4 regions of the Streptomyces sp. NPDC048436 genome follow, and region 3 is predicted to be linked to each of the others. Evidence: riboswitches for the same ligand, from Rfam matches in the RefSeq annotation. Region 3 holds a riboswitch; each other region holds the start of a gene.
What was found. Region 3 has a riboswitch for cyclic di-AMP ahead of ACGFX9_RS34550 (M23 family metallopeptidase). Riboswitches for the same ligand answer to the same signal wherever they lie in the genome.
Positions count from the first base shown of each region.

Region 1: it holds a riboswitch for cyclic di-AMP, as region 3 does, so the genes downstream of both, ACGFX9_RS24305 (transglycosylase family protein) here and ACGFX9_RS34550 (M23 family metallopeptidase) in region 3, are expected to answer to the same signal.
Region 2: it holds a riboswitch for cyclic di-AMP, as region 3 does, so the genes downstream of both, ACGFX9_RS31995 (M23 family metallopeptidase) here and ACGFX9_RS34550 (M23 family metallopeptidase) in region 3, are expected to answer to the same signal.
Region 4: it holds a riboswitch for cyclic di-AMP, as region 3 does, so the genes downstream of both, ACGFX9_RS22450 (C40 family peptidase) here and ACGFX9_RS34550 (M23 family metallopeptidase) in region 3, are expected to answer to the same signal.

Region 1 covers NZ_JBICXP010000007.1:114,991-117,182, forward strand. The annotation lists gene eno (phosphopyruvate hydratase) at 1-62, opposite strand, end outside; gene ACGFX9_RS24305 (transglycosylase family protein) at 342-1,061, opposite strand; cyclic di-AMP (ydaO/yuaA leader) riboswitch at 1,065-1,252, opposite strand; gene ACGFX9_RS24310 (transglycosylase family protein) at 1,445-2,192, opposite strand, start outside.
Region 2 covers NZ_JBICXP010000012.1:125,349-127,540, reverse strand. The annotation lists gene ACGFX9_RS32000 (M16 family metallopeptidase) at 1-991, shown strand, start outside; cyclic di-AMP (ydaO/yuaA leader) riboswitch at 1,208-1,370, shown strand; gene ACGFX9_RS31995 (M23 family metallopeptidase) at 1,383-2,183, shown strand.
Region 3 covers NZ_JBICXP010000014.1:204,383-206,574, reverse strand. The annotation lists gene ACGFX9_RS34555 (aldo/keto reductase) at 1-70, opposite strand, end outside; gene ACGFX9_RS34550 (M23 family metallopeptidase) at 202-1,287, opposite strand; cyclic di-AMP (ydaO/yuaA leader) riboswitch at 1,299-1,446, opposite strand; gene ACGFX9_RS34545 (PP2C family protein-serine/threonine phosphatase) at 1,739-2,192, opposite strand, start outside.
Region 4 covers NZ_JBICXP010000006.1:236,007-238,198, forward strand. The annotation lists gene ACGFX9_RS22440 (LysE family translocator) at 1-108, shown strand, start outside; gene ACGFX9_RS22445 (DUF6328 family protein) at 111-650, opposite strand; gene ACGFX9_RS22450 (C40 family peptidase) at 784-1,257, opposite strand; cyclic di-AMP (ydaO/yuaA leader) riboswitch at 1,261-1,426, opposite strand; gene ACGFX9_RS22455 (amidase) at 1,910-2,192, shown strand, end outside.

The DNA of each region.
Region 1 (2,192 bases), on a different contig from region 3:
ACCGTGGGGTTGCCTCGGGAGTCCAGGATTTCCCGGGCTACGACGACGTCGATGGACGGCACGAGCATCTCCTTCTGGGATGTGACGCGGGTACGCGGGGCGTTGGCCTCGCGGACACGAGCCTAACCGGCTCCCGGGCAAGAGCCAGCCGAGCGACCGCCCTGTGGACAAACCGAGAGCAAAAAGTTTCCGAACGGAACAAAGAGCCCCGCCCCGGCGCGTACGGGGGATACGCGCACCGGGGCGGGGTGGAGGTGGCGCCCGAAGGGGCGCGGGGAACTGCGCGAGCAACCACGACGCACCCGCAGATGATCGCGACAGCAGGGCGCCCCCGCCAGCGACTAGCTCAGGTGGAGCTGCTGGCCCGGGAAGATCATGTCGGCGTTCTCGATGATGTCGCCGTTGAGCTTGTACACCTTGTGCCAGCCGCCCTTGACGTCCTTCGCCTCGGCGATCTTGGAGAGGGTGTCACCCTTCTTGACCTTGTACTCGCCGTCGCCCTTCTTGACCGTCTTGCCGGTCGGGGTCTCGACGGTCTTCTCGGACTCGGCCTTCGGGGCGGCCTCAGCCTTGGGAGCGGCCTTCGGAGCGGCCTGCTGCGGCTGCTCGGTCTGGGCGCTGGGCTGGCTCTTCGGCTGCTCCTGGGTCTGCTGCGGGGCGCTCTCCTGCGCTCCGCCACCCTGGTACGAGGCGCCCGAGAGGCCGGTGCCGCAGCTCGGCCAGGCACCCTTGCCCTGGCCCGCGAGGACCTTCTCGCCGATCTCGATCTGCTGGGCCTTGGAGGCCTTGTCGGCGGAGGGCGCGTACTTCGTGCCGCCGTACGCGGCCCACGTGGACGACGAGAACTGCAGGCCGCCCGTGTAGCCGTTGCCGGTGTTGATGGACCAGTTGCCGCCGGCCTCGCACTGGGCGACGGCGTCCCACTCGGCGCCGGTCGCGGCGGAGGCCGAACCGGCCGCCATCAGCGGGGCGGCGACGGCGACACCGGTGACGCCGGCGAGCGTGGCGACGCGGGTGGCCTTGGACGGGCGGCGGTGCTTGCCCTTGCTGGAAAACAGCATGAGAGATCCCCTCACCGACGCCTGCGAGGTGAGCTGTCGGGTTCGGGCCAGTGAAGTTGCCCGGCCGCACTTCTCGAGTGCGACTTAACCCCTAGCCGTTCCTGTCTGCTGGCCTCGCTCTCGCGATGCTCAACGGCCGGGCCCGGCGGAAACCTTGGTTCCCCCGCTCCTGCCTACGGCGCTTACGCGACGACATTTCCCGAACGGCCGTTGGCAGGACTCGGCGTACCGACCGGCGGGGCCCGCTGTGGCGAGCGGTCACGACGTTAGGCATGCGATCCGCCTAATTTCAAAGACGATCAGGGCTTCTGAGACCCATCTCTCACTTGCACCAAACCAGACATCAGGCGCAAAGCGACTGCCCGACGGTTCGTCAACTACCGCTACTTTTCGCCCAAATCGAGGCTCTGACCGGGCAGGATGAGGTCAGGATCGGAACCGACGGACTTCTCGTTCTCGGCGTACAGCTCGGTCCATCCGCCCTTCACGTCGAGGTCGTCCGCGATGACCGAGAGGTTGTCTCCGGAGCGGACCGTGTACGTCCCGTCGGAGCCGTCCTGCTGACGCTCCTCGCCACGGGAGGCGTGCCGCCCGGAGCCGTCGCGGTCGCCACTGCCGGCCTCCTCGTCGCCGGCGCTGCCGCCGCGGTGACGGCCTGCGCCCTCGCCCTCACCTTCGTCGGTGGAGGCGCCGGGGGCGGGCGAAGTGGCGTCGTCCTGCCCGGATTTGCCGGAGTCATCGGAACCAGTGGAGTCGCCGGAACCGTCGGAACCATCCGACTTGTCCGCATCGTCGTGATTCTTGTCTCGGGATTCGCCGTCGTCGGCGGGCTTCTCGGAAGGCTCCTTGGACGGCTTCTTCGAGGTCTCGTCCGAGGGCTTCTCCGAGGACTTCTCCGACGGCGTGGCGCTGTCCGACGGGTCGTCACCCGACTCGCCCGCCGCGGGCTCGTCCGCCTCGTCCGAGGGCAGGATGGTGACCGGGGCGCCCGGGTCGACGTCGGCAGCGGCGCCGTCGTCGGTGAGACCGGCTATCGGCGCGCAGCTCGGCCAGGCGTCGGGCCCCTGGTCGTCGAGGACCTTCTCGGCGACGGAGATCTGCTGCGAACGGCTGGCCTGGTCGGCGCTCGGC
Region 2 (2,192 bases), on a different contig from region 3:
CCCCGCCTTCGCGGACAGCGAGATCGAACGCCTCGTACGCAACCGCCTGGACGAGATCCCGCACGAGGCCGCCAACCCGGCGCGCCGCGCCGCCAAGGAGCTCTCCCGGCAGCTCTTCCCGGCGACCTCGCGCATGTCGCGCCCCCGCCAGGGCACCGAGGAGACGGTCACGGCCATCGACTCGGCGGCGGTGCGTGCCTTCTACGAGAAGCACGTGCGTCCGGCCACGGCGACCGCCGTCGTCGTGGGTGATCTGACCGGCGTCGACCTGGACGCCGTCATCGCCGACACCGTCGGCGCCTGGACCGGTGACATGGCCGAGCCGCGCCCGGTGCCTCCGGTGACCGCCGACGACACCGGGCGCGTCGTCATCGTCGACCGCCCTGGAGCCGTCCAGACGCAGCTGCTCATCGGCCGCGTGGGACCGGACCGCCACGACCGGGTCTGGCCCGCGCAGGTGCTCGGCACGTACTGCCTGGGCGGCACCCTCACCTCCCGTCTGGACCGCGTCCTGCGCGAGGAGAAGGGATACACCTACGGCGTACGGTCGTTCGCCCAGGTCCTGCGTTCCGCGCCGGACGGCAGCGGCGCCGCGATGCTCGCCATCAGCGGCTCCGTGGACACCGAGTCCACGGGACCGGCGCTCGAAGACCTGTGGAAGGTGCTGCGCACGCTCGCCGCCGAGGGCCTCACGGACGCCGAGCGCGACGTCGCCGTGCAGAACCTGGTGGGCGTGGCGCCGCTCAAGTACGAGATGGCGGCGTCCGTCGCGGCCACGCTCGCCGACCAGGTCGAGCAGCACCTGCCGGACGACTTCCAGGCGCGGCTGTACCGGCAGTTGGCCGAAACCGGCACCGTGGAGGCCACCGCCGCCGTGGTGAGCGCCTTCCCCGGTGACCGGCTCGTGACGGTGCTCGTCGGTGACGCCGCGCAGATCGAGGAGCCCGTCAAGGCACTCGGCATCGGTGAAGTGAGTGTGGTCACGGGCTGAGTGGCATGTCACCGCCTGAGTGACAGTCAGGACATATCGGGACCCCAGTGGCGGGAATTGGCTGCTGGGGTCCCTGTATGCCCGAATTAGTACAGAGGTTGCGTGTCTGCCCTGTGGCGTGCGCTACAAAAGTCCTGATCCGTTTGTCGATTGAAAGATGTCCCGCTTAGCGTCGGTCCGGCTGTTCGTCATGCAGTACGCCGCGTCCGCGGCACCGGACAGTCATCGCCGAGTCCCCGTACGGCGCGAGCCAGGGGAGCCGGGGACCCACATGTCCCCTGGGGTGAATCGGGCGCCTTGCCGCGAGGTGAGGAACCCGTAGGAGACCTTCCTGCTCCGAACCCGTCAGCTAACCCGGTAGGCGAGAAGGAAGGAAAGGATCAGCCGCTACATGGCGTTCACCCGTGCCACCGGGAAGCACCGTCGCCCGAGCCGCCTCACACGTACGACCGCGAATGTCGCGGGCGTCGCCGCGCTGACCACCACCGGTGTCATCGGAGGTCTGGCCGCTCCGGCGCTCGCCGCCGACGGCGCGGCCGTCGAGCACACCGGCCTCACCCAGGCGATCTCCGTCGGCGACTCGCTCGCCGAGAGCATCGACGCGCAGGCCGCCGCCCAGCAGCAGGCCGCCGACGACGCCGCTGCCGCCAAGAAGGCCGAAGAGGCCGCCAAGAAGAAGGCCGCCGAGGCGAAGCGCAAGGCCGAGGCCGAGGCCAAGGCAAAGGCCAAGAAGGAGCGCGAGGTCAAGGAGCGCGCCGCCCGCGAGGCCGAGCGCAAGCGCTTGAACACCTACGTCGCCCCCGTCGAAGGCTCGTACGTCTCCACGGGCTACCAGACCGGCGGCGCCATGTGGTCCTCCGGCAGCCACACCGGCATCGACTTCCACGCCGCGTCCGGCACCTCGGTCCACGCCGTCGGTTCCGGCACCGTCGTCGAGGCGGGCTGGGGCGGTGCCTACGGCAACAACGTGGTCATCAAGATGAACGACGGCACGTACACCCAGTACGGCCACATGTCGTCCCTCGGCGTCTCCGTCGGCCAGGCGGTCACTCCGGGCCAGCAGATAGGCCTCTCCGGCTCCACCGGCAACTCCAGCGGCCCGCACCTGCACTTCGAGGCCCGCACCGGCGAGGAGTACGGCACGGACATCGACCCGACCGCGTACCTCCGTTCGCACGGCGTCAACGTCTGACCCCAGTCG
Region 3 (2,192 bases):
AGACGTTGCCGCCGAGGGAGAGCGGGAAGACCTCGAGGTCGGACGAGCCAAGCTTGCGGAGAGAAGTCATAAGGGCATCAACGCCCATACGGACCGCGGCATTCCGTAGGGCGCCGCGAGTCCGGCAGGAGGCGGGCACGCCGAACCGGCAGCCCTGACGTCGGGGGGTTGTCGCCAGGACCGCCGGGGTTCTGGGTTACCTCAGAGCGACTGGCCCTTGCCGCGCAGCCACGCCGCCGGGTCCACCCCGGTGGCGTCGCCGCCCGGGTGGACCTCCAGGTGGAGGTGTGCCCCGGTGACGTTGCCGGTCGCGCCGACGCGGCCGATGACCTCGCCGGTGGTGACCTTCTGGCCGACGCTGACGTTCATCGAGGACTGGTGGCAGAACCACAGCTCGGTGCCGTCGTCGAGCTCGAGGACCGTGCGGTAGCCGTACGCCCCCGCCCAGCCGGCCTCCTTGACGGTGGCGGAGTGGATCGCCTTGATGGGCGTACCCGTCGGCGCCGCGAAGTCCAGGCCTGTGTGGTAGCCGGAGGACCACATCGAGCCGGGCTGACCGAAGGTGCCGGTGAGGGTGTACGAGGCGACGGGGAGGGTGAAGCTCTTGGCGAGCTTGGCGAGGCGCTCCGCCTCCGCCTTGCGCTTGGCCTCCGCCTCGGCCTTCTTCTTCGCGGCAGCCTTGTCGGCGGCGATCTTCTTCTCGGCCGCGGACTGCTTGGCGGCGGCCTGTTCCGCGGCCTGCTTGACGGCGGCTTCTTCGGCCGCCTTCTGGACCGCGTCGTCCGCCTGGTCCTGCTGGTTCTCGGCCTGCTCCATGATGCGGGCCCGCAGTGCCTCGCCCGCGTCCGTGGTGCCCTGCTCGGCGTCCGCGGTGCTGAGTCCTGCGGCGCTGAGGGGCGCGGCGGCGGTCGTGACGCCGTTGTCCGCGGAAGCGGAGTCGTCGGAGCCGTCGGATATCAAAGACCCCACGCCGGGAAGCGACTTGGCCTCCGGCAGCGAGTCCGTGACGGCCGACATGTCCGGCATCTCGATGGAGACGGGGGGCTTGCCGCCCTGCGCGGTGGCGATGCCGCCCGCGCCGACTGCGGCGATGACGCCTACGCCGAGGACGGTGGAGCTGCGGGCGAGCCCGCCGCCGCCCTTCTTGTGGACACGATGCCTGCCGCGGACGGGACGGATGGACTCCTCGGTGGGGTTCCATTCCTCCCAGGACTGGTCCTCGTACCCACCGAAATCGTCGTCATTCTGTACGTAAACGCCTTGGGGGGCAGGGCGGTTGGACGCCACTGGGGCGCACTCCTTTCCTTCCTTCTCGCCTACCGGGTTAGCTGACGGGTTCGGAGCAGGAAGGTCTCCTACGAACATCTGGCACGGATGCGCAGATGCCCGATTCACCCCAAGTAGATGGTTCCCCGGCTCCCTTGCGGGATTAGGCGCGTGCGCACGGAGCCGACTCGAGTGCCGGCTGGGACGACCGCGCTGCGTTATCGAACGTTAATAGACAGCGGGGTCGTATTCCAAGCTGTTCCAACTGATCGTTAACGACTTTGGCCTGTACTTATGGGGACACCGAGGGGCGGAACGGGGCGAGTTGACGCCACTTCTTCACACACCGGAGCTTCACATCTCCTTGACAGTACGTCAGTTGTTATGCGGAGTGGTGTCCTTCAGTCACGGCCCGTGACCTCGCCGCCGGTCGCGTCATCCGGCGGCTCATCCGTCGCGTCATCCGGCGGCGTCATCCGGTGGCGTCATCCGCCCCCGGCGGCCTGCGCACCGCGAGCAGCGCCATGTCGTCCGTCGTTCCGCCCCCGGTGTGCCGCCGCACCTCCTCGGTGAGCGTGGCCAGGAGCGCGTCCGGGCCGCCGGGCCCCGGGAAGATCCGGCCGCCGAGCCTTGCGGCCGGGTCGTAGAACTCGCCCCGGATGTCCCGCGCCTCGGAGAGCCCGTCGGTGTAGATCAGCAGCATCGCTCCCGGCGGGAACTCCGTCTCGTCCGCGCGGTCCGGCCATGCCCCGAGGTCGCCCATCCCGAGCGGCAGCGCGGGCTCCGTCGCGGACAGGACACACAGCCGCCCGTCGCCACGCAGCAGCAGCGGCTCGGGGTGCCCCCGGTTCACGATGCGTACGACACCGTCGCCATGCGGGATCTCCGCGAGGACGGCGGTGGTGAACCCCTCGAAGGCGTCGAGC
Region 4 (2,192 bases), on a different contig from region 3:
GGGCGGTGGCTGCGCGAGCCGCGTACGGCCCGTGCCGTCGAGGGCTGCACGGGCGCCGCGCTGAGTGTCCTCGGACTGGTGCTCGTCACCGAGGCTCTCGTGGCCTGACCTCATCCGTCGTGTCGACGTCCTTGCTCTTGCTCGTTGTCCGGTTCGGCGTCCGCGCGGCGCACGAGGCGGGGCAGCACGCCCCAGAGGCCGCCGCACACCACCAGCGTGCCGGCGCTCGCGATGATCCCGCCGGTGCGGCCGACGGCCACGTCCACGACCAGGAGCACGGAACCGGAGAGCGCGAACACCAGGACCCCCATGCCGATCGCGGCGAGGCGGGACGAGACGCGCACGATCAGCGGCTTGGAGTGCTGCTGGAACAGGGTCCTGTGCACGGCGGCCGGCGCGGTGAACAACGCCGCCGCGAGAACGGCGAGGAGCAGCGTGGTGACGTACGTGGCGCGCTGCGCCGTGTCGAGCGAGGGAAATCGCTCGGTGAAGGCCAGCGTCAGCAGGAACGCGAAGAGGATCTGCACGCCGGTCTGCGTGACCCGCAGCTCCTGGAGGAGCTCCCCGAAGTTGCGGTCGGCGCGCTCGAACCGGGTCTCGTTGCGCCCGTGCGGGTCGCCTGGGACGGGGGAGCCGTTGTTTTCGGACATGGCCCACGAGTATCCGCGCCGCCGTGCTCCACGCATGGCGGGCGCGCCGTGCGGGGGCCCGGTCGGGCGGCGGCAGCGGCCGTGTGGCCGCCTGCCGCCGCCCTCCGGCGGGCCTGAGGTCGGTGACGACCGGTCAGCGGACCCTGCCGTACGAGACGCTCCTGGTCCAGATCTTCTCCAGGCGCACCACGGTGTTCGACTTGGGGGCGTGCCAGATCCGGCCCTTACCGGCGTAGATGCCCACGTGGTAGACGCTCCCGCCGGAGCGGAAGAAGACCAGGTCGCCGCGGGAGCGGTTCGACGCGGAGACGTGGCGGGTCCTGTTGTACTGCTGCGCGGCGGTGCGCGGGAGCTTCTTGCCCGCGCGTTTGAACGAGTAGCGCGTCAGGCCCGAGCAGTCGAACCGGTGAGGTCCCGCAGCTCCATAGCTGTACGGGGAGCCCTTCTTGGAAGCGGCGACCCGGAGCGCCTTCGCTCCGGGCGTCGCGGCCTCTGCCTCCGTCGTGAGCCCTGGGGCCACGAGGGTGCCGCCCACCACGGCGAGCGTGAGGACCGAGGCGGAACCGGCCCTGGTCAGCAGCGACGGAACATGATTCAGCGCGGTCATGCGCAACCCTTCGTCAGCCGCCTGTGAAGGATGACCTGTCGGATTCGGGCTGGCGAAGTTGCCCGGCCGCGTACGCGGCTTCACCCCAAGGGCCGTTGTCCGGACCGTCCGGACCGACCCGTCGTGCTTGGGTCCTCCACTCCTGCCGGTGCACCGATGTCGACCGGGCATCCGGGCGGCGGCAGGACTCGGCGTCCGCCCGGACCGCCCCGCCGCTGTGGCGGGGGCTTGTCGTCGGAAGGGATCTTGACCCGTCAACGGCTCGAATTCCGAGCCGAAACGGCGTTTTGTGAGGCTCCTCACGCCTGAACCGTTCGGGTGGACAAGGCCGGATTCGAGATCCGGTGAAGGGGCCAGAGGACGGTGCGACCAGCAGCGGAACGGAAGATTCCGCCCCTGATGTACGCGCGGGGCGCAACTGGTGACGGTCTCTAAGACGACGATCGTCTACGCCGAACGAGGTAGCCCGTTTGGTTCGTTTGAGCCGCGTCCCGGACGCTTCGGATCTCCTCGACGGGCATGACGGGCGCTCAGGAGGCGGCCGGAGGCGGCATGGTGACCCGCATGGCCGGTGCGGCGAGGTGGGCATGCTGCCTCTCGTCGCGCAGCCATTCCCGAGCCGAAGGTGTCGTATGAACCCCGAAAGCGCCGTATGAGTCCCGAAACCACCGAGCTCGTCCACCTCACCGCCCGCGAACTCGCCGCCGGGCTCCGTGCCCGCGAACTGTCCACCCGCGAGGTCGTCCAGGCGCACCTGGACCGGATCGAGCAGGTCAACGGCGCGGTGAACGCCGTGGTGACCCTGGCCGCGGAGCGCGCGCTCGACGAGGCGCGCACGGCCGACGACCGGGCCGCGCGCGGCGGTCCGCTCGGCCCGCTGCACGGGCTGCCCGTGGCCCACAAGGACACCCACGACACCCGCGGGATCCGGACCA